DNA from 2 places in the Halomonas sp. 7T genome. Region 2 is predicted to be linked to the other one. Evidence: predicted binding sites of a transcription regulator. Region 2 holds the regulator's gene; the other holds the start of a gene.

Region 1 (16,218 bases), 660 kb from region 2:
ATCCTGATTGAGCATTATGCCGGCGAGGCGGATGCCGCCAATTTCACCAATGTGGTGGCCGAGCTGATGCTGGATCGTGGAGCGATCCTGAATCACTATAAGCTCCAGGAAGCACCGCTGGGTGATATGCATGTGGCGAGCATTCACGTCGAGCAGAACCGCGACAGCCGTTACACCTCCTACAACCTGAATCTGGGCGGGGCGCTGGTGCGCAACGACCTGATTAGTGATTTAAATGGCCAGGGCGCTGAAACGAACTTCTATGGTTTGTTCTTTGGTCAGGGTCGCCAGCACGTGGATAACCACACCAAGGTAAACCACAACGCGCCGCTGACGTTCTCGAACGAGAACTACAAAGGCATTCTGGATGACCGCGCCCACGGTGTCTTTAATGGCAAAGTGTACGTGAAGCGTGACAGCCAGAAGATTGAAGGCTTCCAGAGCAATCAGAACCTGCTGCTGTCAGATCGTGCGCAGATTGATGCCAAGCCTGAGCTTGAAATCTACGCGGACGACGTGAAGTGCTCCCACGGCACAACGACCGGACAGTTGGACGAAGACGCGATTTACGCGCTGCGTACCCGTGGTATTGATGAAGCAACGGCACGGGGCCTGTTGACCTTGGCATTCGCAGGTGAAGTGCTTGAACAAGTGGCACTTGACGTAATTGCCGAGCGGGTTGAGCTGGCGGTAGCAGGCAAGCTGCCTGAGCGCTTCAACTTAGCAGGCTTAGTGGAAGCGGCTGTTTCGCTCAACGATTAACCAAGGAGCTATCGATGCCCCATTCCGTGATTGAGAAGCCGCAAGCGCATACCCATGAACCCTTTGATGTCGCTGCGCTGCGCGAAGACTTCCCGATATTGCACCGGGAAGTGCATGGCAAGCCGCTGATTTATTTCGATAACGCGGCGACGAGTCAAACGCCTCGCCAAGTTATTGAGGTCATCAGCGACTACTATTCGCGCTATAACGCCAATATCCACCGTGGCTTGCATACCCTGTCAGACGAAGCCACAGCAGCGTTTGAAGGCACGCGTCACCGGGTTAAAGCGTTTCTCAATGCGGAAGACGCGCGTCAAATTATCTTTACGCGTGGTACCACCGAGGCGATCAACTTAGTGGCGCAAAGCTGGGGCCGGGCAAATCTCGGCCCGGGAGATGAGGTGCTGATTTCTATGTTGGAGCACCACTCCAACATTGTGCCTTGGCAGCTGCTGGCGGCTGAGCGCGGCTTTACGATGAAAGTCATCCCGGTTGACGAGCGCGGCGCACTGGATATGCCCGCTTATCGTGAGCTACTCAGTGAACGCACTAAGCTAGTGGCCGTGAACCACGTTTCCAATGCATTGGGCACTATTAATCCAGTGAAGGAAATGGCAACGCTCGCTCATCAGCACGGTGCGCTAATCTTAGTTGATGGCGCCCAGGCAACACCTCACCAGAAAGTAGACGTGCAGGACATTGATGCTGACTTCTATGCGTTTTCTGGCCACAAGGTGTATGGGCCAACGGGTGTTGGCGTGCTTTATGGGAAAAAAGCGCTACTCGACGCAATGCCCCCTTGGCAGGGCGGCGGAGAGATGATTAAAACCGTCTCCTTTGATGCAGGGACTACCTTTGCTGAGACGCCACATAAGTTTGAAGCTGGCACGCCCGCTATTGCCGAAGTGATCGCTTTAGGCAGGGCACTTGAGTGGATGGAGAGCGTAGGCGTTGAAGCCATTAGTGCCTGGGAAGCGGTGCTGCTAAACCATGCGACTCAGGCGGTGAGTAACATCGAGGGCCTGCGGATACTGGGTACATCACCTCATAAAGCAGGAGTGCTTTCCTTTGTGGTTGAGGGTGCTCACTCCCAAGATATTGGTCTACTCATTGATCAGTTGGGTGTGGCAATTCGCACCGGACACCACTGTGCCCAGCCGCTTTTGCATCATTTTGGTGTGGATGCCACATGCCGCGCGTCATTTGCCGCGTATAATACCCTTGATGAGGTAGATAGATTTGTCGCAGCGCTAAATCGTGTTATTGGTATGGTGCGTTAAGGGCGGTCACTAAAGGATAGTTATGGATATCGAGCAAGTTGCCAGCCTCGAACGCGGTCAGAAGCTGCCGCTCCAACGTGATGTAGAGGCCATTGCTATTCCGTTTGGTAAAACGGAAACCTTGGCTGAAGACAGTATCGTTAGCGTTATGCAAGCCAAAGGCAGTACGGTGAGCGTTGGTTTTGAGGGGCGCCTCTACCTGATTGAAGGGCGCAATTTAGATGCGTTAGGGCTGGAGCCGTTGCCGCAGCCTACCCTGCCAGAAAGTGCCAGCGACGAAGAAATCGAAGCCTTTGTATGGGAGCAGCTTCGCACCTGTTTCGACCCTGAAATACCGGTAAATATCGTGGATCTTGGGCTGGTGTATGGTTGCCGCCTTGAGCGATTAATCAGCGGTGAACGCATGGTCACCATCCGCATGACGCTGACTGCCCCAGGGTGCGGAATGGGAGACGTCATTGCTGCCGATGCACGTAATAAAATTTTGGGCGCACCGCAAATTAATAAGGTGCATACCGAAATTGTCTTTAGCCCTCCCTGGAGCCGTGACATGATGAGCGACGAGGCTAAGCTTGAGCTCGGAATGTTCTAACCCCGGCTGGGGAAAGGGATGCACAGCACTATAATCGTATTTTTTAAGCGTTTGATAATGTCGCTAGCTGCTTTTTTGCTGTTGGCGACATTATTATTTATTGCTGGCAATCTTTGGGTCGTTGCGAGCACCGCCCGTTATATTGATAGCCATTTGCAGGAGTGTCGACCTCATAACGTCGCCATCGTGTTTGGCACCTCTCACTGGACGCGCAGTGGTGTAAGAAACCCTCATTTTCACGCGCGTATGCGAACCTCTGCCCGTTTGATTGAAGAGCAGCGCGTAAACCATCTGCTGCTTTCGGGGGATAACCGCACTCAAGCCTATAATGAGCCGCGGGCGATGTGGCGTGAACTCTATCGTCGCGGCGTTCCTGCAGCACAGATGACAATGGATTTTGCTGGTTTTAGCACTTACGACACGTTAGCGCGTTCGCGGGATGTGTTCCAACTTAACGAAGCACTGTTGGTTACCCAAAGCTGGCACTTGCCGCGAGCAATCTTTATTGCCCGTGCGCTAGGTATAAAGGTAATAGGTTGCGTAGCTGAAGAGGAGCGTGTGGCAGGGGAGTGGCGATTAATCGCCCGCGAGTGGGTGGCGAGAGTAGCCACCCTTGGGGATCTTTATATATGGGGTAGAGAGCCTTATTTTCTTGGCCCGCCAGAACCTATCGAGCTACATCAGCCTGATGCCCGTTTGCAAGAAACGCTCCGCAATGACAGTGTTCGCCAATCGGAAGGCGACTATACCGAGCATAGCGAGTCAGAACAGAACCGGCAGCGTGCTGACACCCTTACAGAGCTTGTGCGACGTTACTATCCGCCTGTCATTGGAGGGCGTTAGTCATCAGCGATGCGCCTTACGTTTTTGTAGGCTATAAAGCTCACGTATCAGTTTCCGGCAACCCTGCATGCACTCTTCCACAATGGGCTCGATGGGATCGGGCAGTGGATGGGTAAATAGCGTTGAGAGGGCTTGCATCAGAACACGCTCTTGTTCCAGCAGCTCATTGATCAATACTTGGCTATCGTTACCGACGAAGCTTTTTAAACGACTCCAGAGCCACAAAAAGTCATCTCTCTCCACATCGGCATCCCTTGGCAGCATTTTTAAATGCGCTCGGGCAAGCTCCTGAAGCTTACGCATCTGCGCTAACCGCTCGGTATAGTGCGGTTTGAGTGCATCACGTAGCGACGGGCGCAGGCGTTCGATATTATCCTGGAAATAATCAATACTATCGGCCAGCGCTTCCAGCACGCTGTCCATCGCCACTTGGCGATTGTCGAGAAACATGAGCGTCTACCTCCTTCGGTGACGCAGATTGTGGGGGTGGGCGGTCTGATTTGCCACCCCCAAAGACGATTATTTTTGCTTTTTCCCCTTAGCCTTTAGGCTTGGGCGGTGCTTTACGCACGGGCGTAGCGTTTTTTTCAATATGCTCGATGATCATGCCCGCAATATCTTTGCCGGTAGCGCTCTCAATACCCTGTAAACCGGGCGATGAGTTGACCTCCATAATTACTGGTCCGTGATTAGAGCGCAATAGATCAACCCCTGCGACACGTAATCCCATTGCTTTAGCCGCACGAATAGCGGTTGAGCGCTCTTCAGGCGTAATACGAATCACACTCGCAGTGCCGCCACGGTGCAGGTTAGAGCGGAACTCGCCGTCAGCCGCCTGGCGCTTCATGGAAGCCACCACCTTATCGCCAATCACAAAGCAACGGATATCGGCGCCGCGCGCTTCCTTGATATATTCCTGAACCATGATGTTGGCTTTCATGCCCATAAAGGCTTGAACGACCGATTCAGCAGCTTGGTTCGTTTCAGCCAAGACCACACCAATCCCTTGCGTACCTTCGAGGAGTTTGATGACAAGCGGTGCGCCTTTCACCATGGTGATGAGATCGGGAATGTCGTCCGGCGAGTGCGCAAAACCAGTAATCGGTAAACCCAGACCTTTACGAGACAGCAGTTGAAGCGAGCGCAACTTATCCCGTGAGCGGGTAATAGCGACCGAATCATTAATAACGTAAGTACCCATCATTTCAAACTGACGTAGTACCGCACAGCCATAAAACGTGACGGATGCGCCGATACGGGGAATCACCGCATCAAATGGCTCTATCTCTGCACCTTTATAGTGGATAGAGGGGTGGTGCGAGGCAATGCTCATATAACAACGCAGCGTATCAACAACGCGTGCGGTGTGACCCCGCTGCTCGGCGGCTTCAACTAACCGACGAGTAGAGTATAAGTTGCGGTTACGTGAAAGCAGGGCAATATGCATGCAGGGCTCCGGGCGAAAAGAATAGGCGTTTAATCATTAAATTAGGGTTCACCGTGCAAAAATGCAGCGCCGGGTGCCACTAATAGGCGACGCATCGCGCGCCTACCTAACAGCATGGCGTGACGCATATTGCTACGGTCAGTCAGGGTAAGTTCAACTGGAAAAGTTAGTTTTCCCAGCTGCATAGGGGTGCGTATGACGTAGCGCCACTCGCTGTGACCATTCGAGCTGGTTACCCGGCGCCGGTCATGCAGGTGCAGGCGGTAACGGTGAGCGGGTGTTTCCGGACCTCCGCTGTGGGTAATAAAGCTGACCCATAGCTGACCTTCGGCATCCTCATCCGTTTCAATCTCTTCGGCATGCAGCGCAGATGTGCGTGCGCCGGTGTCTGCCTTACAGCAGAGGTGAAGTCCTAGTTCAGGTAATGTCACCATCTCACGACGGCCGATGACTGCTTTGGCCTGATAGGGTAATTCCTTCACAGCTCACTCCTTGCATGGGAATCCATCAAAACGCTCCCCATCGTCACGTGCGGGGCAGCATGGCATTTAAACGCTGTTGAACGGCTGATCCCGTTGATGCGTCACGTAGTGCCATCATGACGGGTAAGCGTAGACGGGGTATTAAAGCGATGTCTTTTACGACGGCAGAAAAATTAGCACGACTATCTTCTGCAAGGCGTTGTAAAAAAAGCGGCAGTCGCTCAGCATCTTCCAGTAATAGCCAGCCACGTCCTGCTATCGCGGCGAATAAATCAGGCCCACAAGCTGCACGGTCATTCAGCAGGCTGGTGTACCAAGCGCCGGCGCTTATACTGGCAGTGCTGCCTATGGCGCGGACACAAGCGCACAACGTTTCTAAATCACCCTCGCTTGCTGCCTGCTCTCCGCGCTCACACAACGCATTGACCAGCGATTCGCTCAGTGGCCGATGCTCTAGGCAGTGGCATAGCGTTTGGAGGACGCTGACGGGAAAGTGAGAGATACGCTGTGCCAGCGTGTTGGCCGTGTCGTTATCAAGGCGCGCGGTATAATCCGCAAAGCCTTGTAAGCCGAGTGCCTGCCAATCAATATTTTGCTGTCCGCTCAAGTAGGCTTCAACAGGCTCTAGATGTTGGCTAGCAGGTGCCTCTAATGTGAGTGTTGCCTGAGCATGTAGCATCGCCTGAAACGTTATCTCGGGCGTGAAGGCGAGGGGATTATCCTTCATTAAATGATCCACGTCTGCCGTTTGTTTTTGCTCAAGTGCCCCAGAGCCTACATTAGCTACGTTGCGGCCTAGCGTTTCCAGCAAGCGGTTTATGAAAGCGTCTCGCTGCGCTGGCGAAAGCATGCCTTGCTCGTCTATTGGTAGCGCTAAAAACCAAATGGCAGGTTCTGGCATATCGCCCAGGCGAAATACAATACCTAGACGCGCTTGATGCTTCCAGGGCTCTGGCCAAGCCTGCTCACTGCCTTCAAAAGCACGGAGTGTCTCTCGAGAGCAGGCGGTGACACGCCGCCCCATGTGGAATAGCGAAATGTCGGCGCCGCTACGGGTAAAGAAATCATCAAGGGTCTGAATTGGTTGCATAACATCCTTCCGCGTTTCAAGCCTGCACTCTACCTTGCTGTTCTGGCACTGTCAGCCATCAGAGCTGATAAATCACTGTAATTTCCATTAATTGGTTAAAGTTTGAGCAACTTTGCGCAAGCCCCATGAGAGTAGCGGCTGCGACACCTTTCCATAGTTTATCCACAGCCTCTTGCAGGTTTTCTGTGAATCTGTGAATAAGCGCTTTTTGCCGCTCATCGAGTGGCAAGTTACCCACAGAGTTGGGATAATAATCGTCACAGTGTTCCATATTCCCAATGATTGCTAAGGTATTTATGAGCGTTCATCAACAGCTGCAAACTGCGCTTCTGGAGCTTGAAGCCGCCATGAAGGCCGCTAACTTATGGCGTATGCCTACCCCGACAGCAGATGCGTTTGCGAGTCAGGAGCCGTTTTGTATCGATACGATGTCGCTTCCTCAATGGATTCGTTTTGTATTTATTGCCCGGCTAAACGCATTAATTGAAGCTAAAGCCACCATGCCAGCTAAATGCGAGATAGCCCCTGCGATGGCTGCGTATTTAATCCAAGAAAAGGTGCGCGCCAGCGATCAGATACTGGTCGTGCAGGCGGTTGAGAAGGTTGATCGTCTAGTCACCGAAAATTAACGCTCTGCTCGTTTTTTGAACGCAATGCAAAATGCCCAGTTCGCATTAGCGAGAGCTGGGCATTGTGACACTGATTAGATGTCAATGAAGTTACCGCTAGCGTACAAAGCACTAGCGGTAGATGCTCATTTAAAAACGATAGCTAATACCTGCCATCACCACGACCGGGTCAATTTCGACAGTGCCTGCGGCCTGACCATTGATTTTTGCATCCGTATCAATATCGATGTACCAGGCGGCTGCGTTGAGTGCCCAGTTGTCGTCGATAAGTAAGTCGATACCAAGCTGGCCTGCTACACCCCAGGAATCATCTAAATCCAGGTTACCAATGGCAAGACTCTCGTCAGAAAAGTGCGTGTAGTTAACACCTACACCTGCATAAGGCTGGACACGTGAGTCGGTACCACCTAATGGGTAGTACTGCACTGTTAAAGTAGGCGGTAAGTGTTTGGTTGAGGCTAGGTTATCGCCATTCAGCTCAATGTCGTGCTTAAACGGTAGGGCAGCAAGAAGCTCGACGCCAATTTTGTCGTGAAACCGGTAGCCTAGCGTAAAAGCAAAGTCAGTTTTGTCTTGAACGTCGACTGAGAAGGCGCCATCAGCCAGTGAACCATTATCACTCTTAGGACTTACCTGCGCCACACCCACGCGGGTAAAAAAGTCTCCCGCGCCATAGGCGAAGGCTTGGCTGCTGGCAGCCAGTGTTGCAGCCGCGAGACCGGCGGCGATGAGGGTAGGTACGGTACGATGGCGCATGTCATTGCTCCTAGCGATCAAGTCAATCAAGTAACGGGTCAAATCATGGTGAAAAGTTTATCGATTCGTAGCCGCGCTGTTATTGACCTAGGGCAAAGAGCGCGAACAAGTATTATAAAATTTATCTAAATTTTTCCTAAGCGGGCTTTAATAGCCGTTAGGCAGCCTTCTATGGCAGCGTGCGCAAGGTTGGATGCAGTGAGTGGCGGAAAGGCTGGGGGAGTGCAGGGGGAAAGAAATATCAAAAAATGAGACCTTCCCCGGCATAGGGAAGGTCTCTCGTTAGAAAGGCTCAGGAGACGGTAGCGTTGACCGTCTCCTGGCGACATAACGCCATTGCCATCGATTGTCAGTCGGTGGATGGATGATTGATGAGCTGGCTAGCCTATTCAGCCGTTGCCAGCAAGCTGGCGTTGCCGCCCGCTGCGGTCGTATCGATGCACAGATGGCGCTCCACCACATAGCGATCTGGCGAGATGGTCTTAGTTTCAAGCGCCACGATAGCACCGTCGCGCTCAGCAAGCCCGATGCGCAGCTCACGGGTCCATTGGCTGTCACCCGCCGCAGCGACGGCTGCAATACCTTTGATCTCACTTAGTGTCTTGGCGGAAACGCTTCCCTCTAGGCCGGCTATTGGCGCTCCGGCATCGGTTAATGGCTTCACAGCCTGTTTGGCGCCTGGCGCTACCATAACGGCCGGACAGCCTGCGCCAAGTGCTTGAACCGCTTGAGCAATGGCGATATCCAGCGTTGGCCCAAGGCAAAGCACCGTTCCTTTTGGATACATCGATAGACGATTGCTTTCTCCCGTCGGTCCCGGAAGCGTTTGCGGTGTCATGTCTAACGCGGCTGTTTCGGCAAGCGCTTTGCGAACTACGCCGCGTTTGCCGGAAAGCGCCCTACGCAGCACCTCAACTCGGTTGGTACGTGCTGCCCAGTTACGTGCATCTAGCCCATCAAACGCCGACTGTAGCTCGCCCAGTGATACAGCGTCTCCTGCTGGCGCTTCAACCCGCTCGGTGTCGGCAGTGCGGCGGAAACGTGCGACATAAAGCGGGCCGCCAGCCTTAGGGCCGGTGCCGGAGAGACCCTCGCCGCCGAACGGCTGGGAGCCGACAATGGCACCGATCTGGTTGCGGTTGACGTAGACGTTGCCGACATGAATACGCTCGACAATCTGCTGTACGCGGTCGTCAATGCGGGTATGCAGGCCAAAAGTGAGTCCGTAACCCTTGCCATTGATATCGTCGACGACGTTGTCGATATCCCGTGCCTTGAAGGTGGCTACGTGCAGCACCGGGCCGAAGATTTCACGTTCGAGATCTTCGATGCCCCCAACTTCGATTACCGCGGGGGTAACGAAGGTGCCGGTGGTTGGCGCGGAGAGCTTCTTCAGCACCTTGCCCGCTTTCTCGTGGGCGGCTACGTAGTCGCTAATTTCGGCCTGGGCGTCGGCGTCGATCACTGGTGATACATCGGTATCGGTGTTCCAGGGGTCACCAATCGTAAGCGCTTCCATGGCGCCATAAAGCATATTGAGCAACCGGTCGCGCGCCTCTTCCTGCACATACAGCATGCGCAGCGCCGAGCAGCGCTGACCAGCCGACTGGAAGGAGGAAATCAGGATATCGCGGACTGCCTGCTCGGTCAGCGCTGTGGAGTCCACGATCATGGAATTCAGGCCACCGGTCTCGGCGATGAGTATCGCGTCGGGTCCTGCGTTTTCCGCCAGGGCTTTGTGGATGATCTGCGCGACCGGGGTAGAACCGGTGAAGCAGACGCCAGCGATACGCGGGTCGCTCGTTAGCGGGCCACCGACTGTCGGGCCATCCCCAGGCAGCAATTGCAGTGCTGCTTCCGGTAGGCCCGCTTCACGCATGAGTTCCACCGCACGAGCGGCGATCAGCGGTGTCTGCTCAGCAGGCTTGGCAAGTACTGCGTTACCAGCTACTAAAGCCGCTGCAATCTGTCCTGTGGTGATCGCCAGTGGAAAATTCCACGGGCTGATACAAACGAAAATACCGCGGGCACTACCGGGCTCTTCTGCTTCCAGGCGCTCGCCTTCGTTGGCGTAGTAACGCAGAAAATCAACCGCCTCACGGACTTCAGCGATACCGTCGAACATCATTTTGCCCGCTTCGCGGGTAGTGATCACGGTCAGTTCAGCGATGTGCTCCTCGTAGAGATCGGCGGTGCGGCGCAGAATTGCAGCGCGCTCAGCCACAGGGCACGCTGACCACTCGCGGAAGCCCTCTTCTGCGGCATCCAGGGCGGTTGCTACTTCTTCTGGTGTTGCCTCATATACCTTGCCAATGGCTCGGGAACCATCGGCGGGAGAGGCAACGTCGCGAGCTTGGCCTTGAGGTGCTGGATTGCCTACCAGCATTGGGCCAGCCGTCCAGGTAGCGTCGGCAAACGCTTCGCGAGCGTTGAGTAGCGGCAGAATCGAGGCCGGTTCGTTGATTCGGTAACCCTTGGAGTTCTTGCGGTCAGGCTCAAACAGCTCGCCCGGCTGCCGGATCATTGGGCTTGAAACATCGTTGCCAAGCTGCTTAAAGCCTTCGATGGGATCTTTGGAGACGTCGCTCGGTGGAATCGAGCTATCCACCACCTGGTTGACGAACGAGGAGTTCGCGCCGTTCTCCAGCAAGCGGCGCACCAAGTAGGCCAGCAAGTCGCGGTGCGCGCCGACAGGTGCGTAAATACGACAGTGGGTGCCCTCTGTCTCTTTAACGATGTGATGCAGCGACTCGCCCATGCCGTGCAGGCGCTGGAACTCATAGCTTTCCTTGTCGTCACCCGCCATTTCCACAACCGCAGCACAGGTATGGGCGTTGTGGGTCGCAAACTGTGGGTAGATGCGGTCGCGCCGATCAAGCAGCATTTGCGCGCAGGCCATGTAGCTGACGTCAGTGTTTACCTTGCGAGTGAAAACCGGGAAGGTCTTGACCCCCATTTCCTGGGAGAGTTTGATCTCGGTATCCCAGTAAGCGCCTTTAACCAGCCGGATCATGATCTTGCGATCGAATCGCTCGGCCATTTCATAGAGCGCCTCAATCACTGGCGCGGCGCGGCGCCCGTAGGCCTGTACCACGACGCCGAAGCCATCCCAGCCGTCTAGGCTGGGGTCAGCCATCAAAGCCTCAATTACGTCGAGGGACAGATCCAGCCGGTCCTGCTCTTCGGCATCTATATTGAAACCGATATTGGCCTTGGCTGCCTGTTGCACTAGCTCTTTAGCGCGCGGCAAAAGCTCCGCCATTACCGTTTCGCGGTGGGTGTATTCATAGCGCGGGTGAAGCGCCGAGAGCTTCACCGAAATGCCGGGGCTGCCGCGTACGTCGCCCTTGGCTTGCTCGGCGATCGCGCTGATCGCTTCGGCATATGCCTGATGATAGCGAACCGCGTCTTCATCGGTGCGCGCTGCTTCACCCAGCATATCGTAGGAGTAGGTGTAGCCCTGTTTCTCGAGTTCACGGGCATTCTTCATGCCTTCTTCGATGGTTTGGCCAAGCACGAACTGGCGACCAAGAATCTTCATCGACTGGCCAACTGCCTTGCGTACGACGGGTTCGCCCATACGGCGTACCAAGCTGCGCAGAGCCCTTGTCGGTCCTTTGGGATCGTCGTCCAGCACCTTGCCGGTCAGCAGTAGTGCCCAGGTTGAAGCGTTCACCATTGATGAAGATGACTTGCCAAGGTGTGCGCCCCAGTCGGAAGGCTCTATCTTGTCATGAATCAGGTCATCGATCGTTTCTGCATCAGGCACGCGCAGCAGCGCTTCTGCCAAACACATTAAGCCAACGCCTTCGGTGGTTGAGAGTCCGTATTCTGCTAGAAACGCCTCCATCATCGAGGGCGATCTTTCTTTACGCACACGCTCCACGTAGTTGGCACCAACGGCGGCGACTTTTTTGCGGTCATCCTCCGATAGCTTGATCTGCTCGATAAGCCCGTGCAGCACATCTGCCTCATTGGCGTCGTAATTACGGCGAATGCGTGAGCGTAGATCGCTCACGTCGCTATGCAGATGATGATTGGATTCGTTCATACGGGGTCTCTCCTTGCTACACGAGAGGGCTCCCGCAGGAGCCCTCTCGATACGTTGAATGCGCTTTACGCTCTGCGCCTCAAGACGGGTTACTAGCGATCAATATGCTGATATTCACCAGCGTCATTAGTCATGCTGCTCACTACCAAGATGGCAATGAAAGAAGCGATGAAGCCAGGAATAATTTCGTATACGCCAGGGCCACCCAGGAACTCACCGTTCCAACCCAGCGAGATCCAGATCATGACGGTAGCCGCACCGACCACCATGCCCGCGATGGCACCATTGCCATTCGTACGCGGCCACATTAATGACAGAATAATCAGCGGGCCAAACGCCGCACCAAAGCCTGCCCATGCGTTACTGACCAGCCCCAGTACCTGAGAGTTTTCATCAGAGGCAATAATCGCCGCGACAATACCCACCAGAACGACACAAACACGGCCAACGGCGACACACTGTTGCTCAGTTGCATTCTTGTGCAGGAACAGGCGGTAGAAGTCTTCCGTCAGTGATGAGGATGCCACTAGAAGCTGGCTGGAAACGGTACTCATAACCGCCGCCAGCAGCGCCGCGTATAGGAAACCGGTAATCAGCGGGTGGAACAGCAGGTTTGCCAGAATAATAAAGATCGTTTCGGGGTCTTGGACATCAAGACCGTTGCGGATTGCATAGGCGCGGCCAAAGATACCCAGTGACACGGCACCGATCAGGGAGATAAGCATCCAGCTCATGCCAATATTGCGGGCGATGGGGACATCCTTCAAAGTACGAATCGCCATGAAGCGCACGATAATGTGCGGTTGTCCGAAATAGCCTAAGCCCCAGGTAACTGCAGACAGCCACCCAATGAAGGTGAGTCCCGCTGTCCAGGATAGCAGGGTGGGGTCGACTTCATTCAGCGTCTGCGAGGCTTGAGAAAAGCCGCCACCACCTTCGCCAAAGAGCACCACCGCTGGCATGATCACCAGTGCTAGCATCATGATGCAGCCTTGCACGAAGTCGGTCATGCTCACGGCTAGGAAACCGCCCACAACGGTGTAAATAAGCACCACGCCCAGGGTGATCATAACGCCCATGCCGTAGTTACTCATATCGCCAAAGTTGTAAATGCCAGAAAATGCGCTTTCAAACAACTTGCCGCCGGCTACTAGACCGGATGCGGTGTAAACCGCGAAAAAGATCACGATAACGATAGCGGAGACGGTTCGCAGCGACATTGACCGCGTTGGGAAGCGGTTTGCCAGGAACGCCGGAATGGTAATTGCATTGCCATAGTGAACGGTCTGTTCACGCAGGCGTGGCGCCACCAGAATCCAGTTGAACAGCGCCCCCACAAGCAACCCTATGCCGATCCACGCTGAGCCCAAGCCAGATACGAACATTGCACCGGGCAGGCCCAGTAGCAGCCAACCGCTCATATCGGAAGCGCCCGCCGAAAGCGCTGCCACTTTCGGGCTGAGTGTCCGGCCACCCAGCATGTAATCTTCGGATGAAGAGGTGGATTTGCGCATCGCATAGATACCGATGGCAACCATAAGCGCAAAGTACGCAATAAGACTGATCCAAACACCAATAGCCATATCGTTTCTCCAGTTCGTCAGGACGGAGTTAGCTCCGACCGGTTAGCGCCGTTACCGTGCTGTACCCGGTAGTGGCTCTCATTATTTTTTTGACTCCGTTTATTATTACGTTACAAGGCCTAACGAGCGCCCGCCAGAGAGAGTGTCTGAAAGGTTGATGGCACGTTTATCAGTAGTACTTACACTATTGTTTTCGACCATGAGGTTGTTCCCTGTTCAGGAGGTTTGGTTTGTCGTTGATGAGCTGTTTACTCATCGCCTAGCGCCAGCAGCGACGCGTTTCCGCCTAAGGCAGCGGTGTTATTGGTAATCGTTTTTTCAGTCACAAAGCGCTGCAAATAGTGGGGGCCTCCGGCTTTGGGCCCAGTGCCAGAAAGTCCTTGCCCACCAAACGGCTGAACCCCAACCACGGCACCGATGATATTACGGTTGATGTACACATTTCCGACCCGCATTTTCTGCGCTATTTCTGCGGCAAAGGATTCGTTACGGCTATGTACCCCAAACGTCAGGCCATACCCCCGGCCATTGATATCGTCAATGACACGGTTAAGCTCACTGGATTTGTAGCGCACAATGTGGAGCACTGGACCGAACTGTTCACGGGTGAGGACATTGATGCTGTCAATCGTGAACGCAACGGGGGCAACGAAGGTACCGTGCTGCGTGTGTTCAGCTGCCATCGGGGTTTCGGCCACTAAGCGGTTTTCGCCTTTAAGTTTCTCGATGTGGGCCTGCAATCCTTTGAGCGCTTCCTCATCAATCACCGGTCCGACATCGGTGCCTAGGTCGCGAGGGTCGCCAATGCGCAGCTCGTTCATGGCGCCTTTAAGAATCTCGATCACGCGATCGGCAACATCTTCCTGCAAGTAAAGCACGCGCAGTGCTGAGCAGCGTTGGCCAGCGCTTTGGAAGGCGGATTGAATGACATCGACGACCACCTGTTCGGGTAGGGCGGTGGAATCAACAATCATCGCGTTCATACCGCCGGTTTCGGCTACCAGCGTGGGTAGGGGGGCGTTTTCACGGGCGGCGAGAGCACGGTTAATGATCTGCGCCGTGTCGGTGCCACCGGTAAATACCACGCCCGTGATACGTGGGTCTGAGGTCAGTACGCTGCCTACAGTAGGGCCATCGCCCGGCAGTAGCTGCACCACATCACGCGGCATGCCTGCTTCGTACAGCAGTTCAATCACGCGATGGGCTACTATAGAAGTCTGCTCAGCGGGTTTTGCTAAAACAGTATTACCAGCAACCGCTGCGGCAACGATTTGGCCGCAGAAAATCGCCACCGGAAAATTCCAGGGGCTAATGGCGGCAAACACGCCTTTGCCACCCATCATCAAACGGTTGGACTCACCCGTGGGACCGGGTAGCTCAATGGGCTCGCCTAACGACTCTTCAGCACGCATGGCGTAGTAGCGGCAGAAGTCGACCGCTTCCTTGATTTCATCGACACCGTCGGTGAGCAGCTTGCCGCCTTCGCGGGAGCAGAGCGTCATCAGCTCGGCCATATGCTCTTCCATCAGGTCACCTAAACGGCGCAGAATCGCTGCCCGCTCAGCAACGGGGGTCGCATCCCAGCGGGGGAAGGCCTGCCAGGCGGCATCCAGGGCTTTTGCGGCTTGCTCTTTGCTTGTCCACTGAACGCTGCCCACGGTTTGGCGGCGGTCAAACGGTACCGTTACGTTATGAGTATTGGCAGCATCGTCCGCAACATCAAAGGCAAGCAGCGGTTTGGCTGAATACTGCTTCTCCATAAACCCTGCCATTTTCTCCATTAATGGATAGTAGTGGCTGCGGATGTTGAGGTTTACACCGCGTGAATTGCGTCGCTTTGGGCCATAAATATCTTTGGGCAGCGGGATCCGCTTGTTGTAGAGGGTTGTTTGCTGGCGCAGCGTCTCGATGGGATGTTGGCAAAGCGATGCCACCGGCACATTTGGGTCGACAATCTGGTGCACAAACGATGAGTTGGCCCCGTTTTCCAACAAGCGCCGTACCAAATAGGGCAGCAGGTCTTTGTGGGCGCCTACCGGCGCGTAGATACGGCAGTAAGTGCCTTTTGGTGCACGCTCCAGAGCAGCATCATAGAGAGCCTCGCCCATGCCGTGCAGGCGCTGGAATTCGAACGGGCGATTATCCTGGTTCGCCAGCTCCAGAATGGTAGTAACGGTATGGGCATTGTGGGTGGCGAACTGAGGGAAAATGCGTCCGCGGGTATCGTCAGAAAGCAGGAACTGAGCACACGCCAAATACGCGACGTCAGTACACGCCTTACGCGTAAATACCGGATAACCATCAATGCCAAGTTGTTGAGATTCTTTGATTTCGCTATCCCAGTAAGCACCTTTTACTAAGCGTAGCGGAATTTCGTCACCTTGCTCATCCGCTAGGCGATTAATGTAGTGAAGCACAGGCAAGGCGCGCTTGGAGTACGCCTGAATAACAAGGCCAAAGTGCCCCCAACCTTTTGCCGCGCTACTGGAATACACCGCGCGAAAGACCTCAAGGGACAGCTCTAAGCGATCCACTTCTTCGGCATCAATAGTAACGGCGACATCCAGCTCGCGTGCTTTAGTGACCAGCTTGATAACCGTATCGACTAGCTCGACCAGCACCTGCTCGCGGCGGCCGAACTCATAGCGAGGGTGCAGTGCAGAGAGCTTAATGGAAACAGAAGGGGCCGGTGTTTTGTCGCTG
Region 2 (16,218 bases):
TGAACCGCTGGGCGGGCTACGCGAGCCGCTAATTAATTTAGCGCTGGTAATGGTGGCGTTTCTACTAGGTGGTGAATTGACGCTGCCACGGCTCAAGTCGACAGGGCCCTTGATATTCGCGTTGTCTGCGGCAGTGGTTGTAGGCTCCCTAATAACAGTATTTGCAGGCTTGTGGCTATTGGGTTATTCGGTGGCTGTGGCGGTAGCGTTAGGCGCTATTTCGGTGGCGACTGACCCCGCAGCCGTCAGCGAGGCTATTCAAGAGAGCGGTAAAAAAAGCCTCGCCGCGCGCGTGACGCTCGGTATTGTGGCAATTGACGATGCCTGGGGCATTATTATCTTTGGGTTAAGCATGGCGGCACTTAGCTGGGTAGGAGCGACTGGCGGTGGAGGCTCTTTAGTGCATGCGCTTTGGGAGCTTGGAGGGGCCGTATTGCTTGGGACATTACTTGGGTTTCCAGCGGCGTGGTTAACCGGCCACCTTAAACCAGGACGCCCAACTCAGGCCGAAGCCTTGGCACTTATGCTTTTGATCGCGGGTCTCTCCAGTTATCTCAATGTTTCCGCGCTTTTAACAGCGATGATTGCAGGTTTTGTAATCGTCAATGTCTCTTCACATCACACGCGCTCCTTTAGCGAAATAGAGCAAATTGAGTGGCCGTTTTTGGTCTTTTTCTTTGTATTAGCGGGTGCAAGCCTCAACTTGGCCCACTTAAGCTCAGCATTGGGGCTGGTTGCTGCGTATATCGTTTTGCGTAGCATTGGGCGCTATATAGGAGGTTATCTAGGAGTATTGGCCATGCGTCGGCGTGAGCCGAGCTTAAATACCGATATTGGCCTTGCGCTGCTGCCGCAGGCAGGGGTCGCAATGGGGATGGCATTGTTGGCTGCTGAGCGTTTTCCTGATCAAGGACGGCTAATTGTGGCAACGGTGGTCACCTCGACGATCGTTTTTGAGCTATTTGGTCCGCTACTGGTCAAGCGCACTGTCACCAACTCAGATCAACACAATACGCATTGATCAACGTTCGGTTATCCGGCGCCATTGCGTTAAAGATAACGCTACGGGTTTGTATTGGGTGAACGTTGTTATAATTGTTAGAATATGTGTCGCTCTCTCTAACCTCGGCAGTGTTTACTATCATGCAACAACCTGATCATTTTGACCCCGCAACGACAGATACGATTTTAGCTGGCAAACAGCTGAATTCGTCTGAGCTTCACGACGCTAAACAGAAGCGCGAATTCAATAAGTTGCAGAAACGTCTGCGCCGTGAGGTGGGGAACGCCATCATTGATTATCAGATGATTAATGAAGGCGACAGGGTAATGGTATGCCTGTCAGGTGGTAAAGATAGCTACACCATGCTTGAGATTTTGCGCAACCTGCAGCGTAACGCTCCGGTGAACTTCTCACTGGTGGCGGTGAATATGGATCAAAAGCAGCCAGGGTTTCCAGAGCATATCCTACCGCGCTATTTAGAGAAGCTAGGTGTGGAATACCATATCCTAGAGCGGGATACCTACTCCGTGGTAAAGGAGAAAACGCCCGAAGGTAAAACCACCTGCGCGCTCTGCTCACGTTTGCGCCGAGGGTCGCTGTATGGCTTTGCTGAAGAAATTGGGGCTACCAAGATCGCGTTGGGTCATCACCGTGAAGATATTTTAGAAACGCTGTTTTTGAATATGTTTTTTGGCGGGACTTTAAAAGCCATGCCGCCTAAGCTGCTATCCGATGATGGAAAAAATATCGTTATTCGCCCGCTTGCTTACTGTAAAGAGGCAGACATAGCCGAGTTTTCACGACTGATGGCGTTTCCCATCATTCCGTGTAACTTGTGTGGTTCACAGCCTAATCTTCAGCGACAGGTTGTTAAAGACATGCTGGCCGAGTGGGATAAAAAGCATCCTGGACGGCTGGAAAGTATGTTTAAAGCAGTCACAAATGTGACGCCTTCCCAGCTCGCCGACCGTCAACTATTTGATTTTGAAAACCTGGAAGACAAACAAGCCGCAATGATGGCCGGACGAATCCAAGCCTTCAACGTGGTATAGACGTCTGTTCGTCTTCTTCGGCCAAGATAATTAACCGTTGCATGTCGAGGATATTAATTTCACGTCCTGACACGGCTACCACGGCTTGTTGCTGAAAACGGCTAAGAATCCGGCTAACAGTCTCCACGGCTAAGCCTAGGTAATTACCTAGATCCGCCCGAGACATAGAGAGCCGGAAGCTGAAGGGCGAGTACCCACGGCGGCGAAAGCGGTCTGAAAGGGTAATTAAAAAGCTGGCGAGCCGCTGATCAGCGGTTTTGCGTGACAACAAACGCATCATGCGCCGATCATCCTTTAGTTCTTTGCTCATGCTCCGGTAGAGCTGTCCCCGCAATTCGGGCAGCTCTTCAGAGAGCGTATCCAGGCGGTCGAAAGGAATTTCGCAAACGGTGGTGGTTTCCAGAGCAATAACGCTGCCGGGGTAATAGTTTTCATCGATACCGTCTAACCCCACCAATTCGCTGGGCAGATAAAAATTGGTGAGCTGATCATTGCCATTACCTTCACTGGTAACCTGTTTAAGGCTACCTGAGCGCACGGCATAGACACTGGTAAACGGGTCTTCCTGACGAAACAGAGATTCGCCTTTTTTAAGCGGCGCGCGACGGCGGATAATTGCATCGAACTGCCCCATATCCTCAAGCTCCAGGGCCAGCGGTAGGCACAACGAACTAAGACTGCAGGTTTGACAGCGCGCTTCTTGCAGCAGTGAACGTCGGGAGCTGGCTTGGTGAGGCATGTAATTCTCCATTTATCATTTGCCATGATAGGCGCCAGACAAAAGCGCCTCAATAGGGTCACATAATCTTTGAGTAACGCTGAGATGATTGACCTGGTAAATAAGCATCGAAAGCCATGGCAATATGACGAATAAGCAGTCGGCCAGTGTGTGTGGCGCTCAAAGAGAGGCCATCACGCATCAGCAAACCGTCCTGCTCTGCCGCGTTAAGCTGCTCAAGAACCGGGGAGAAATAGTCAGCAGCATCAATTCCCCAGCGCTGGCCTATCGCAGCTAAATCAATTCGCATATCGCACATTAAGCGTTCAATAACATCTCGACGTATTAGGTCATCATGATTTAATCGTAAACCTTTTTCAGTCGCTAGCCTACCTTGATCTAACGCTGTCTCAAAGTGCTCAAGAGAAGTAGGGTTTTGCGCATAGACGTCATCCACGCGAGAAATGGCTGAAACACCAAGTCCTACCAAGTCGCACTGGGCGTGGCTGGAGTAACCTTGAAAATTGCGCTGCAGCGAGCCGTTACGCTGTGCAATCGCCAAGCTATCATCTGGCCGAGCAAAATGATCCATCCCAATATGTACATAGCCTGCATTGCTCAGCATCTCAATAGTGGTATGCAAAATAGCGAGTTTTTCATCGGCGCTTGGTAGGTCTTCTTCGTTAATACGCCGCTGGGGCGCAAAGCGGGCGGGCATGTGGGCGTAGTTAAACACTGATAGTCGTGCAGGGTTGAGTTCTATGACTTGGCGAAGCGTATCGGCAAAGCTCTGTTCAGTCTGGAAGGGGAGACCATAGATCAAATCCAGATTGAGGGAGCGAAAGCTCAGTCGATGAGCTTCATCCATCAGTGTTTCGGTGAGCACCCGTGGCTGCACGCGATTGATCGCTTTTTGTACCTGTGGGTTTAAATCCTGTACGCCAAGACTCAGCCGATTAAAGCCCAACGACTGCAAGTGGCGAAGGGTAAAAACATCGGCTTCCCGTGGGTCAATTTCAATGGCGTAGTCACGATCAGGCGACATGGATAAACCAAAGCGCGCATCAAGGCGGTCAATCAGATCGCTCATTTGGGAGAGCGAAAGAAACGTTGGTGTACCGCCGCCCCAATGCAACTGTTGCACTGGTCGATGGGTATCTAAATGGCGAGCAGTTAAGACCATTTCACGGTCGAGCCTAGATAAGTACGGCTCTGCCAGCTGCGTATTCTTGGTCGCAATTTTATTGCAGGCGCAGTAGAAGCAAATTTTGCGACAGAAAGGCACGTGTACATAAAGTGAGAGTGGCCGCTGGTGGTGATTACTGCGTTCTAGCGCTTGGGTAAAGTCGTCTGCGGTGAACTGCTCATGAAAAGCGAGTGCCGTAGGGTAAGAGGTGTAACGTGGGCCGCTTTTGTCATAACGGCGTAGCAGCGCCTCGTCCCAGGCAGTGGCCGAAGGCGCTGCAAGTGTAGGGTGTGAAACGGCAGCAGTGGCTTGTGCACGCATGGAAGGCGCTCCAGGGTTTAAAAGCAAGGTGTCACCAAGCTTGAATAGCAAGATTTCAAAAGCAACAGGGGATAACAGGTGTTTATGCCTGGCAAACAGGCTTAAACGCTGTTAAATGCTAGAACAAGCAAACCATGAAAGCGTTGAGCTATATCAAGTAATGCGTGCCGGGGTGTTAAGGGGTGCTATGCCCCACCAGCGTCCATAATTGCCATACTGCAAAACCAATAATTGTCAGTGCAGCAATGCTACGAGTGGCCGGGTGGCGTATTAGCTGGCTAAGCTGCTGGGCGGCTAAGCCTGTTGCGAGTAGGGCAGGTAGGGTGCCTAATCCAAAGGCGCCCATGAGTAGCGCGCCTTGAAGCGGGTCGGCAATCGCGAGACTCCAGGTAAGCATGGAATAGACCAGACCGCAGGGAAGCCAGCCCCATAATGCGCCAAGGGTAAACGCTTGAGGAAGATGTACAACAGGCATTAAACGGCGCCCCAGCGGCTCTATGTAGCGCCAAAGGTATCGTCCGATGGCTTCGACCTTCAGCAGGCCTTTCCACCAGTTGGCGATATACAGCGCCATTAAGATTAGCATGAGCGCAGCAAATCCCTGCAGTGCAATGCGAGCGGTAGGCGAAAGGGAAATAAACGTCCCTAAAGCGGCCACGATAGCGCCCGCCACCATGTAGCTGAGGATCCGGCCAGCATTATAGCTGAGCAGAAGTCCCCCCATGCGGGCGGGATGGCGCATGCTTGGCGGTACGGCGAAGGTGAGAGCGCTCATAATGCCGCCGCACATGCCAATGCAGTGGGCGCCCCCCATCAAACCAAATACAAACGCCGCCATCACCGGTGGTAAATCTAACCCTGTCGGGTTCATGGCGGCGGCTCTGAGCTATCGGATTTCGTTTGCGCGGAAGTCGCTTTTTTACGCTCGGCACGCTGCTCCTTGGTTAAGTCGTTCTCGTCGTCATCAAATAAAACGCGATGGGCGGGGCCTTCAAGATCGTCAAACTGATCATGTTTCACTGCCCAGAAAAATGCCCAGACCGCGAGGCTCAGCAAGATGAGTGACAAGGGAATCAGCAGATAGAGAATGGTCATGCGCTCACCGGATGAGTAGAGGCTGTCAGCGGGGCAGGAGAGGTACGCCAGCGAGACAAGCGCAGCGCATTACCCACCACGACTAGCGAGCTAAGCGACATGCCGATAGCGGCAAGCCAAGGTGGCACCAACCCCATGGCTGCCAGTGGCAGCGCCGAAAAGTTGTAGCAAACTGACCATAACATGTTTTGTCGCATGATCTTACGGGTGGCTCCGGAAATCTCGATAGCGTCATATATCCGCATCAAGCGTGGGCTGAGGAGCACTGCATCGGCACGCGTGCGGGCTAAGTCAGTGGCTCCGTTCATGGCAATGGCCACGTCCGCACCGGCTAAGATCGGCACGTCGTTGATGCCGTCGCCAATCATGACCACGCACTCGCCCTGTGCCTGTAGTTCGCGTAGTCGCTCAAGTTTCCCTTCAGGCGATTTTCCTGCATGCCATGTCGTGATGTTGAGCTGCTGAGCCAGGCTCTCAACCGCTTCCTGAGTGTCCCCTGAGAGAAGCTCAACCGCTAAACCTCTAGCCTGCAGGGCGGCCACCGTTTGGGCGGCATCTTCACGAATGCCGTCATGCAGCTTAAACCATGCGCGCGGCTCGCTATTCTCGCTCAGCAGTAGCCACTGTCCGGCGCCGGGCAGTGCGATAGCCGTTTTACTGGCGAAGTCGGGCTTGCCTAGGCGCCAAGTGGCCCCGTTGAGCGTGCCTTCTAACCCAGCGCCGGTATAGCTCTGTACATGGCGAGCTTGCAGGGTGGCGTCGCGGAAAGGTCGGAATGCCCGAGCAATCGGGTGCTCTGAGTGTGCTTCTAACGCTGCGGCAATTGCCCTTGTTCGTTCAGTGCTTAATTCGAGCAGTTCAACAGGGGCGCTGGGGCTGGGCAGCGGAAGCGTTTGTACGAGGTGCATTTCTCCTCGGGTTAGCGTGCCTGTTTTGTCGAAAATAACCCGCGTCACGTTTGAGAGCGACTCCATAGCGTCGGCGCGGGTAATCAGTACGCCGCGTTTGCGAAGCTGCCCATGCCCAGCAGTTAATGCGGTTGGGGTGGCCAGGGCTAGCGCGCAGGGGCAGGTGACGACCAGCACCGACAGCATAATCCACAGCACTCTCGAAGGGTCGATGAACCACCAGGCGACGGTAACGCAAGCCGTCACCACCAGCAGGCGCAAAACAAACAGATGCGCCATACGCGCAGCCATCTGGGCAAGCCTTGGGCGGCTGGCAAAAGCGCGGTCGGTTAAGTCCACAATACTCGCCACGCGTGCTTCGCCACCCGCATGGGTAACAGTAACGATTAGCGAATTCTCCATATTCTGGCTACCGCCAGTGACGCTATCGCCAACACGGCGTGTGACCGGCAGATACTCGCCGGTCAGCATGGACTCATCTAGGCTGGATTCACCCTCTTCAATAATGCCATCGGCGGGCACGCCGTGGCCTGGCTTAATCAGTATTCGGTCACCTTTCGCCAGCTCGCTGGCAGGCAGAATACGCTCGCTGCCATCACGTTCAAGGCGGGTAGCTGAAACGGGCAAAACCCCGCTTAAGGCGTTGCCACTGTGGCCGCTACGACGCCTGGCGCGGCCTTCTACATAGCGGCCAAACAGCAGGAAGAACGTAAACATGGCCACTGAGTCGTAATACACCTCACCCACCCCAAAAAGCACCGCATAGCTGCTGGCCAAGTAGGCGCCACCGATGGCAAGCGAGACCGGCACATCCATACCCAGCACGCCGGTTTTAAGGTCGCGCAGCGCATTACGGAAAAAGGGTTGGGCTGAGAAAAGCACTACCGGCGTTGCTAGGGCAAACGATAGCCAGTGGAAAAGTGCATAAAAATCCGCGCTGATTTCACCTGGTCCTGCGACGTAGATCGGGATAGAGAACATCATGACCTGCATCATGCCGACGGCGGCGACAATCAGGCGGCGTACGTTCATGCGCTCTTCGTGCTGCAAACGCGCTTGGGCTTGGTCAGGCTCGTAGGGTTGGGCATCGTAACCAATCGCTGCCAGTTCGGCGAATAGTTGCGATAGTTTGACGACGTTAGGATCCCAGCTTACCCGCAGGCGGTGATGGGTTAAGTTCACCGCACTGGATTGTATGCCCTCAAGGGCATTTAAACGGTGTTCAATTAACCAGGCACAGGCGGCACAGGTAATGCCTTCGACTGCTAATGTCGCCCTCACAAACCCCTCATCACCATCGGTATGCACAAACTGCGCCTGCAGCCCCGGGTCATCAAAAACGGACCAGGTTTCCGCTTTAGCAGCTTGGCGTTCATCAGGGCGTTCAGGTAGCTCGGTGCGGTAGCGGTAATAGCTTTCCAGCCCTCCATCCACAATGGCATGGGCCACTGCTTCGCAGCCTGGGCAGCAAAGCGGGTGGGCGATTTCGTCTAGTTTAATCTGCCACGGTGCCCCAGAGGGCACCGGATTGCCGCAGTGATAGCAGCTAGGAGAGGTGACGGTGGTGCTCATTCGCTTGCAGGACGACCTCCTGGCAGTAGGGCAATGCTATTTTCATCAGGGAAGCGCGCCTCACCGATCAACCGCCAGTCGGCGTTGGTCTGCTCTGGTTGAAGCTGGATATACCAGCGGTAGCGAAGATTATCTGGTCCTTGGGTGATATAGCGGCCATCCCGTACGTGTTCCAAAACAAACTCTTGATCCCGGTCATCCTGGGTTGGGAATATCAGCATCAAATGAAGCTTATCTGGGCGGTCATCGCCTGCTAAGTCCAGCACGATATCGCTGGTCAGCGGGTCGATGCGTAGCTCTGCCGAGAGGTTTAGCTCATTGGCGCGCTCCTGCTTGGCAAACACCATGTTAATGGCTTTCCCATGCTCGTAGTAATCTTCCTGGACCACCATGCCATCTGCGGTTTTGATCGAGACGACCGCAAAGGTGGTACTTAATACAATGGACGTAAACAGTAAGCCAAGTAAAAACCATGGCCAAAATTGCTTGTACCAGGGGGTAACGTTGGGGGAGGACATGGTGTCTTTTTATCTCCTAATGTCGCCCAGAAAACGCGACTCACGCTCAATACGGAGGCTCTCGTCTTGCTGGGCTTGCAAGGTAAATATAATGGGGTGGCTTGGTTCAGTGAGGTCACTTGCATCCACCAGTACTGTCACTATCTGCAGGCGAGCTTCACCTGCTGGAACGCTGACAACGACATCGTCGAGCGTCACACTCGGTAAGCCGGATACGCTCAAGCGATAGGTATGGTCTTGGTTATCTAAGTTGCGAATGTTCAAGCTGTACACATTGCTAATGCGTCCATCTCGAGTCGTTTGATAGAGCTGGGTGCGTTCTCGTTCAACGTCGAATCCTAGCGGCATACGGTCATTCACCGCCCAGGCGAATGCCGCTACCATCACGATGAGTGCCGCGAAATAGCCAAGCAGGCGAGGGCGTAATATGTGACTCTTTTTGCCCTCCAGCGCATTTTCAGTGGTGTAGCGGACAAGACCCCTTGGGTAGCCCATCTTATCCATTACGCTGTCGCAGGCGTCAATGCACGCCGCGCACGTGATGCACTCATATTGCAGTCCATCACGAATATCGATGCCGGTTGGGCACACCTGAACACATAGGTCGCAATCGATACAGTCGCCAAAGCCAGCTTCTCTCGCTTGTGTGTGAGTAAGCGATTTTTTGCGGCTGCCGCGAGGTTCGCCACGCTCTTTGTCATAGGAAACAATGAGTGTATCGCGGTCAAACATCACCGACTGGAAGCGAGCATAGGGGCACATATAAATGCACACCTGTTCACGCAGCCAGCCGGCGTTTAAGTAGGTAAATACTAAAAAGAAGCCTACCCAGAAGTAAGACCAGCCGTGGGCTTCAAGCGTAGGTAGCTCGGTTACCAGCGTGCGAATAGGGGTAAAGTAGCCAACAAAAGTGATGCCTGTGGCGAGCGCGATTACTAGCCAAGCGGCATGCTTAGCGCTCTTACGCCAGACCTTATTGGTGTTGAGTGGCTGTTTGTCTAGCTTGATGCGCTGGTTTCGGGAGCCTTCGATGCGGTGTTCAAGCCAAATAAATAGAAACGTCCAGACGCTTTGCGGGCAGGTGTAGCCACACCAAACACGCCCTGCAAAGACGGTAATGAAAAATAGCCCAAAGGCGCAGATTATGAGTAGCCACGAGAGTAGTACAAACTCTTGCGGGTAGAACGTAGCAGCAAAAATATGGAATTCACGACCGGGTAAATCAAACCAAATAGCCGGGCGGTCTCCCCAGTTGATCCACGGGAGTAAGAAAAATACCAACATGAGCGCCCAGTTAGCGCTGCGTCGAATCTTTTGGAACAGCCCTTTAATTTCGCGCACGTAGATGTGTCGACGCTTGGCGTACATTTCCTGGGTGTGGCTTTCACCAGGAGTGTGATGCCCAACAGTCGGCGGCGTAATATCGTGGCTAGGTATTTTTTCCATGGCAATGATCGCAGCTCACATAGCAGGAATAGACGGCAGCACGGGGAATAGCTGTCAACCAGATAACATCTAATAATGAATAGTGTATCGGGTTGTGGATGAAGAAAGGGTGCGGTATGTAACCGCACCCCTTTAAAGCAGCGTTATGAAACAGTTTAGCGCTGTTTAATCATTAAACCGCAAGCTGTATACATATGCAGCAACTAGGTGAACACGCTCTTCACCAATGTAAGCTGCTTGTGCTGGCATGTGCCCGTTACGGCCATTACGCAGCGTTTGACGAACCGAATCTGCAACGCTTTGCCCCGGCGCTTGATAGAGCCAAATGTCGTTGGTCAGATTGGGCGCGCCGAGAGCAGTGTTGCCCGTTCCGCTGGGTGTATGACACGCAGCACACGCGGCAAGGAAGGTGCTTTCACCGCTGGCCGCACGCTCTTCATCATGTTCAAGATTGGAGAGCGAGAGTACGTACTGTGTGAGATTTTCGATGTTGTTCTCACCCAGCTGCTGCCAGGCGGGCATCAGTCCATTACGGCCGTTATTCAACGACATCATAATGTTTTCTGGTTCGCCACCATACAGCCAGTCGTCATCGGTCAAGTTCGGGAAGCCATAGCCACCCTGCGCATTAGAGCCGTGACATACAGCACAGTTGTTAAGGTAAACGCGCTCAGCTACTTGCATGGCTTCCGCATCTCTGGCCAGCTCAGGAATAGGCACTTCCTGGTATTGTGCAAAGATTGGCGTAAAGCGCTCCTGAGCATCAGCGACCTCTTCTTCCCACTGGCTCTCTTGAGACCAGCCCAAAACACCTGCGAAGTTGCCTAACCCTGGGTAAAGCACCAAATAGCCTAATGCAAATACCACCGTGAGAACGAAGAGCTGGAACCACCACTTGGGCAGCGGGTTGTCATACTCTTCAATGCCGTCGGCGGCATGGCCAGTGGTTTCAACATTACCGTCAGCATCCGGGATTTTATCGGTTCGGCGGTTGGCAAGTAGTATCCAAACGCTTAGAGCGATAGTGCCCAGTGTGATGACAATGATCCAGGCGCTCCAGAAGCTGGATAGGGAGTCACCCCATAAATTATTCATCTGTTTTTATCTCCCCTATCGTGGCGGGAATCTGCTTCGCGATCAGGCGAAACATGCTTATCACGGGCTGGTTGCTCATCACTGTCGTCGGCGAAGGGCAGGTTAGCTGCCTCGTCAAAGTCTGGTTTGCGTCGCTTTGAATAAGACCAAATAAAAATGCCTATAAAAGCGACAATCAAAAACAGCGTAATAAGACCGCGGAAAGTTCCCGTATCCATAGCTTAACGAGTGCCCTCAAGCACAGTTCCTAATTGCTGCAGGTAGGCAACGAGCGCAGTGATTTCCTGCTGGCCTCGAACATCTGCAGTGGCTGTGGCGATATCTTCGTCGGTATAAGGCACGCCTAACTGACGCAGGGTGCGCATTTTAGCCGGAGTGGAATCACCATCGAGGGTGCGCTCAAATAGCCAGGGGTAAGCCGGCATAATAGACTCTGGCACCACATCACGAGGGTTATACATGTGTGCACGGTGCCAGTCGTCGCTGTAGCGACCGCCTACACGCGCCAGGTCTGGACCAGTACGTTTCGAACCCCACAGGAAGTTGTGTTCGTACACTTCCTCGCCAGCAACGTTGTAGTGGCCATAACGCTCGGTCTCAGCACGGAAGGGGCGCACCATTTGCGAGTGGCAGCCAACGCAGCCTTCGCGACGATAAATGTCCCGCCCTTCTAGCTCCAGTGCAGTCAAGGGGCGCAGCCCCTCAACCGGTTCGGTGGTGTCTTTTTGAAAGAACAGTGGAACCACCTCGGCCAAGCCGCCAAAGCTGATCGCAACCAGGATCAAGACGGCGAGCAGGCCAACGTTCTTTTCAACAATCTCGTGTTTCATTGGTCTCAACTTCCCCGGTTTAAGCGGCTTGCGGCGCTGGTTGGCTGATAGCTTCGCGGCCTTTTACCGTCATGTAGACGTTAAACGCCATGATCAGCATGCCCGTGATCCAGAAGAGGCCGCCAATCAAGCGAACAAAGTAGCCGGGGCCACTGGCTTCAACCGATTCAACGAAGGTGTACATCAAGGTGCCGTCAGCGTTAATTGCACGCCACATCAGGCCTTGCAAGATGCCGTTCACCCACATAGCGGCGATGTAAAGCACGGTGCCAATAGTGGCCAGCCAGAAATGCACGGCAATCAGACTGACAGAGTGCATTTCAGTGCGGCCAAATAGGCGAGGAATCAGGTGGTACATAGAGCCAATGGTGATCATGGCTACCCAGCCAAGCGCGCCAGAGTGTACGTGACCAATAGTCCAGTCGGTATAGTGAGAAAGCGCGTTGACGGTCTTAATAGCCATCATCGGGCCTTCAAAAGTCGACATGCCGTAGAACGAGAGCGCCACTACCAAGAAGCGGAGTGTCGGATCCGTGCGCAGCTTATGCCAAGCACCTGACAGCGTCATCATGCCGTTAATCATGCCGCCCCAGGAGGGGGCCAGCAGGATGATAGACATGATCATACCCAGCGACTGTGCCCAGTTCGGCAGCGCGGTGTAGTGTAGGTGGTGAGGACCAGCCCACATGTAGATCATGATCAATGCCCAGAAGTGGACAATAGACAGGCGGTAGGAGTAAATCGGACGCTCAGCCTGCTTTGGCACGAAGTAGTACATCATGCCCAGGAAACCTGCTGTCAGGAAGAAGCCTACTGCGTTGTGTCCGTACCACCACTGCACCATGGCATCCACCGCACCCGCGTAGATCGAGGTGGAATACATGGGGGTCACAGGGATGGCAGCGTTGTTCACGATGTGCAGTACGGCCACCGTGATAATAAACGCAGCAAAGAACCAGTTGGCCACGTAGATATGCGACGTGGTTCGCTTCTTAATCGTCATCAAGAAGACAATCGCGTAGCTAATCCAAACGATGGCAATCAAGATATTGATTGGCCATTCAAGCTCTGCATACTCTTTGGTCGTGGTATAGCCTAGCGGCAACGTCACCACGGCAGAGAGGATGACTGCCTGCCAACCCCAAAAGGTAAATGCTGCGAGCTTGTCAGAGAAAAGGCGTGTCTGACAGGTACGCTGAACGACGTAGTACGATGTCGCAAACAGCGCCGAGCCACCAAAGGCGAAAATTACGGCGTTAGTGTGTAACGGACGCAGGCGTCCGAAGCTCGTCCAAGGTAATCCGAGGTTCAGTTCCGGCCAAACCAACTGTGCGGCAAGGATGACACCAATGGTCATACCTACAATGCCCCACACAACGGTCATAATCGCGAACTGCCGAACCACCTTGTAGTTGTAGGTCGGGTGTTCCAGTGCTGTGCTCATTTCATGTTCCCATCGAACGCGGTTAGGGGGTAACCCGTGGCATTTTGCACGGATGCGGCCACCCGCTTGATGATGCAGGTCAAGATCCAGTCGCGATTCTAGCGCAGCGGGGCCTCAAGCTGAACAAGCCAATTGGAATAACACGGAATGACTAGGAGTATATGGTGTCTCGTTATAGTGAGTTGGGTTTCGTTAACATTGCGCCAGATGAACTGCCTCATGCTATGGAGAGCGCCACGAATCGGCGGTTTATAGTCGATGGCTACGGGCCTTTAGCGATATCCGGAGAGCCACGATTCGGTCGAATACTGTTTGCGCACGGTGCCGGAGCAGGGCACTTGTCAGATTTTATGCGTCAATTTGTCGCGACGTTAGCAGGCGGTGGTTTGCAAGTATTGGCGATTGATTTTCCTTATATGCAGCACGCCTATGAATTGGGAAAACGGCGCCCTCCACCGCCTGTCGGTCACACGTTGGCACACTTTGGTCGATGGTATCAGTTGCTTTGCTCACTTGGATCTTCCCCCCTGTGGGTAGGAGGGAAGTCAATGGGAGGGCGTGTCGCCTCTATGTTTGCAAGTGATGCATTAAAATGTGAGGTCGTTGGACATGAAAAAGGGTGTCCCGGCCTGGTCATTGCAGGCTACCCTTTTCACCCTCCCAGACAGCCCCATAAGCTTCGCTTGGCGCACTTTGCGTCTGTGGGTTGTCCAGCGTTAATTCTCCAAGGCGAACGCGACCCATTTGGGAATATTGAGGAGGTTTCTGGTTATGCACTCCCACCCACTACACAGTTTAAGTGGCTCCGAGATGGCGATCATGATTTTAAGCCGCGTCGGGCCTCCGGGCTAAAACATACGGTTTTGATTGACGAGGCGGCTATTTATGCGGCATCCTTCGTCCGCGCTCACCACACGGTAGCGGCAGGGTGAGCAACGTATTGGTTTGAATCAAAAGATTTAAACACGATGTATTGACATCCAGTCAGGCTTCTGTAGAATGCAGCGCCACGTGACCAGCGGGTGGTTAGCTCAGTTGGGAGAGCACCAGCCTTACAAGCTGGGGGTCACTGGTTCGAACCCAGTACCACCCACCATTTAAATGGTGCCTGGAAGCGTAAAACAGTACTAATTGATGCAGTAGTGGACCGGTAGTTCAGTTGGTTAGAATGCCGGCCTGTCACGCCGGAGGTCGCGAGTTCGAGTCTCGTCCGGTCCGCCATCATCAGTTTATATTGTAATTAGTTGTCGTTATGTGGACCGGTAGTTCAGTTGGTTAGAATGCCGGCCTGTCACGCCGGAGGTCGCGAGTTCGAGTCTCGTCCGGTCCGCCACGATAACTTAAGAAATCAAAGTGTTAAGCATATCCTGTTTAAACGCTTTGGGCGGTTAGCTCAGTTGGGAGAGCACCAGCCTTACAAGCTGGGGGTCACTGGTTCGAACCCAGTACCGCCCACCATTTAAAAGCACTTGTGTGATTAGATGGTTTTAGTGCCTTGATGTGGACCGGTAGTTCAGTTGGTTAGAATGCCGGCCTGTCACGCCGGAGGTCGCGAGTTCGAGTCTCGTCCGGTCCGCCATTCAAGTTGCACATGTGAAAGTTATCAGCACTAGCTGAACGAATTCTAAAAAGCCCGGATCATTGATCCGGGCTTTTTTTATGGCTTGTACTTTGTAGATGGCGTGCAGCCAAAGGCTGCACGCTTGTATTAAGCGATAGCGCTCACACCTGCCTTGGCAATTTGAACATCTTGATCGGGCTTAACGCCGGAAATGCCGACAGCGCCCACCACATGACCATCTACCGTGATTGGAACGCCGCCTGATAGCAGGCCCTGGAGCGGAGCAGAAATAAACGCGGTGCGGCCTCCATTAATCATCTCTTCGAACACTTGGGTTTCTTTGCGGCCAAGCGCTGCGCTGCGTGCTTTTTGTGTGGCAACATCCGCACTGAAAGGCGCTGCGCCATCTAGACGGCGCAGTGCCAGCAGGTGGCCACCGTCGTCGGTGACGGCAATGGTGACAGGCCAGCCGTTGTTGTCAGCTTCTTTTTGAGCGGCATCTAAGACAGTAATGACGTCAGCTTGGCCGAGAATAGCTTTGGTTTGCATGAAAACTCCTTTTTAGTAAGGGGAGGCCGTGCAGCCAGTCAGGCGTGGCAAGCACGGCAAGGTACGTTAGCGGTTATACCAGCGCAGCATCAACCACTTCTACCCAATGACGAACCGGCGTTCGGTTGGCGCTCGCTAAATGTGTTTGGCAACCAATATTAGCAGTTACGATGACCTCTGGGTTGCCTGCTTCTAATGCATTTAGCTTATTATCCCGCAATTGAGTGGCCAGCACCGGTTGGGTAACCGAGTAAGTGCCTGCCGAGCCGCAGCAAAGGTGGCTATCTTGAACGGGCGTAAGTGCAAAGCCCAGCTTGCTGAGTACCCCTTCAACCGCACCGTTGAGCTTTTGTGCATGCTGCAGCGTGCAGGGGCAGTGAAACGCTAGCCGCTGTTGCTCTTTCAGCTGTAGTTTCTCCAAAGGTTCGTCGCGCAGTACTTCGACCAAGTCTTTCGCTAGCGCGCTGACCTTTTGGGCTTTATCGGCATACGCTGGGTCATCTTTGAGCATGTCGCCATACTCTTTAACGAAAGCGCCGCAGCCGCTCGCGGTTTGCACGATGGCTTCTGCACCCTGTTCAATCTGTGGCCACCAGGCATCAATATTGGCACGCATGCGGGCGCGGCCGTCATCTTGAGCGTTTAAGTGGAAATCAATGGCGCCGCAGCAACCCGCTTCATTGACGGGCGTGACGCTGATGCCTAAACGGTCGAGTAAGCGCGCTGTGGCTGCGTTGGTGTTGGGTGAAAGCCCGGGTTGAACGCACCCTTCTAATATTAATACTTTTCGCTCGTGACGTTGGCTGTTCGGCCGCTGGCCGGCATCCACGGGGGCGGGTGGCATTTTGCTGCGCAGTTTGCCAGGGACCAGTGGTTTAAAGGTCTGCCCTAATTTGAGCAGCGCCTGGAAGCGCTTGGGT

The links. Region 2 encodes FNR, which switches genes on or off when oxygen is low (the NO sensors DNR and NnrR bind a similar motif). Its sites were predicted from a motif close to TTGATNTANATCAA; they were not measured.
Region 1: LOS15_RS08365 (OmpW/AlkL family protein) is a predicted target of FNR. The motif match lies at 7,964-7,977, and genes of this name have one in related genera.

Annotation. Positions count from the first base shown of each region.
Region 1 is NZ_CP087112.1:1,794,699-1,810,916, reverse strand. Features, by position in the region: gene sufD (Fe-S cluster assembly protein SufD) at 1-762, shown strand, start outside; gene LOS15_RS08405 (cysteine desulfurase) at 777-2,042, shown strand; gene sufT (putative Fe-S cluster assembly protein SufT) at 2,065-2,634, shown strand; gene LOS15_RS08395 (vancomycin high temperature exclusion protein) at 2,692-3,477, shown strand; gene LOS15_RS08390 (hypothetical protein) at 3,481-3,927, opposite strand; gene rimK (30S ribosomal protein S6--L-glutamate ligase) at 4,016-4,924, opposite strand; gene LOS15_RS08380 (ATP-dependent zinc protease) at 4,966-5,406, opposite strand; gene LOS15_RS08375 (DUF3549 family protein) at 5,450-6,496, opposite strand; gene LOS15_RS08370 (YqcC family protein) at 6,793-7,125, shown strand; gene LOS15_RS08365 (OmpW/AlkL family protein) at 7,255-7,881, opposite strand; gene putA (bifunctional proline dehydrogenase/L-glutamate gamma-semialdehyde dehydrogenase PutA) at 8,267-11,932, opposite strand; gene putP (sodium/proline symporter PutP) at 12,025-13,515, opposite strand; gene putA (bifunctional proline dehydrogenase/L-glutamate gamma-semialdehyde dehydrogenase PutA) at 13,764-16,218, opposite strand, start outside.
Region 2 is NZ_CP087112.1:2,451,745-2,467,962, reverse strand. Features, by position in the region: gene LOS15_RS11540 (cation:proton antiporter) at 1-1,021, shown strand, start outside; gene ttcA (tRNA 2-thiocytidine(32) synthetase TtcA) at 1,144-2,055, shown strand; gene fnr (fumarate/nitrate reduction transcriptional regulator Fnr) at 2,042-2,794, opposite strand; gene hemN (oxygen-independent coproporphyrinogen III oxidase) at 2,853-4,280, opposite strand; gene LOS15_RS11520 (sulfite exporter TauE/SafE family protein) at 4,456-5,151, opposite strand; gene ccoS (cbb3-type cytochrome oxidase assembly protein CcoS) at 5,148-5,375, opposite strand; gene LOS15_RS11510 (heavy metal translocating P-type ATPase) at 5,372-7,855, opposite strand; gene LOS15_RS11505 (FixH family protein) at 7,852-8,373, opposite strand; gene ccoG (cytochrome c oxidase accessory protein CcoG) at 8,383-9,819, opposite strand; gene ccoP (cytochrome-c oxidase, cbb3-type subunit III) at 9,985-10,914, opposite strand; gene LOS15_RS11490 (cbb3-type cytochrome oxidase subunit 3) at 10,911-11,132, opposite strand; gene ccoO (cytochrome-c oxidase, cbb3-type subunit II) at 11,136-11,744, opposite strand; gene ccoN (cytochrome-c oxidase, cbb3-type subunit I) at 11,764-13,188, opposite strand; gene LOS15_RS16975 (alpha/beta family hydrolase) at 13,350-14,120, shown strand; tRNA gene LOS15_RS11475 (tRNA-Val) at 14,209-14,284, shown strand; tRNA gene LOS15_RS11470 (tRNA-Asp) at 14,333-14,409, shown strand; tRNA gene LOS15_RS11465 (tRNA-Asp) at 14,445-14,521, shown strand; tRNA gene LOS15_RS11460 (tRNA-Val) at 14,571-14,646, shown strand; tRNA gene LOS15_RS11455 (tRNA-Asp) at 14,691-14,767, shown strand; gene LOS15_RS11450 (GlcG/HbpS family heme-binding protein) at 14,897-15,298, opposite strand; gene glcF (glycolate oxidase subunit GlcF) at 15,372-16,218, opposite strand, start outside.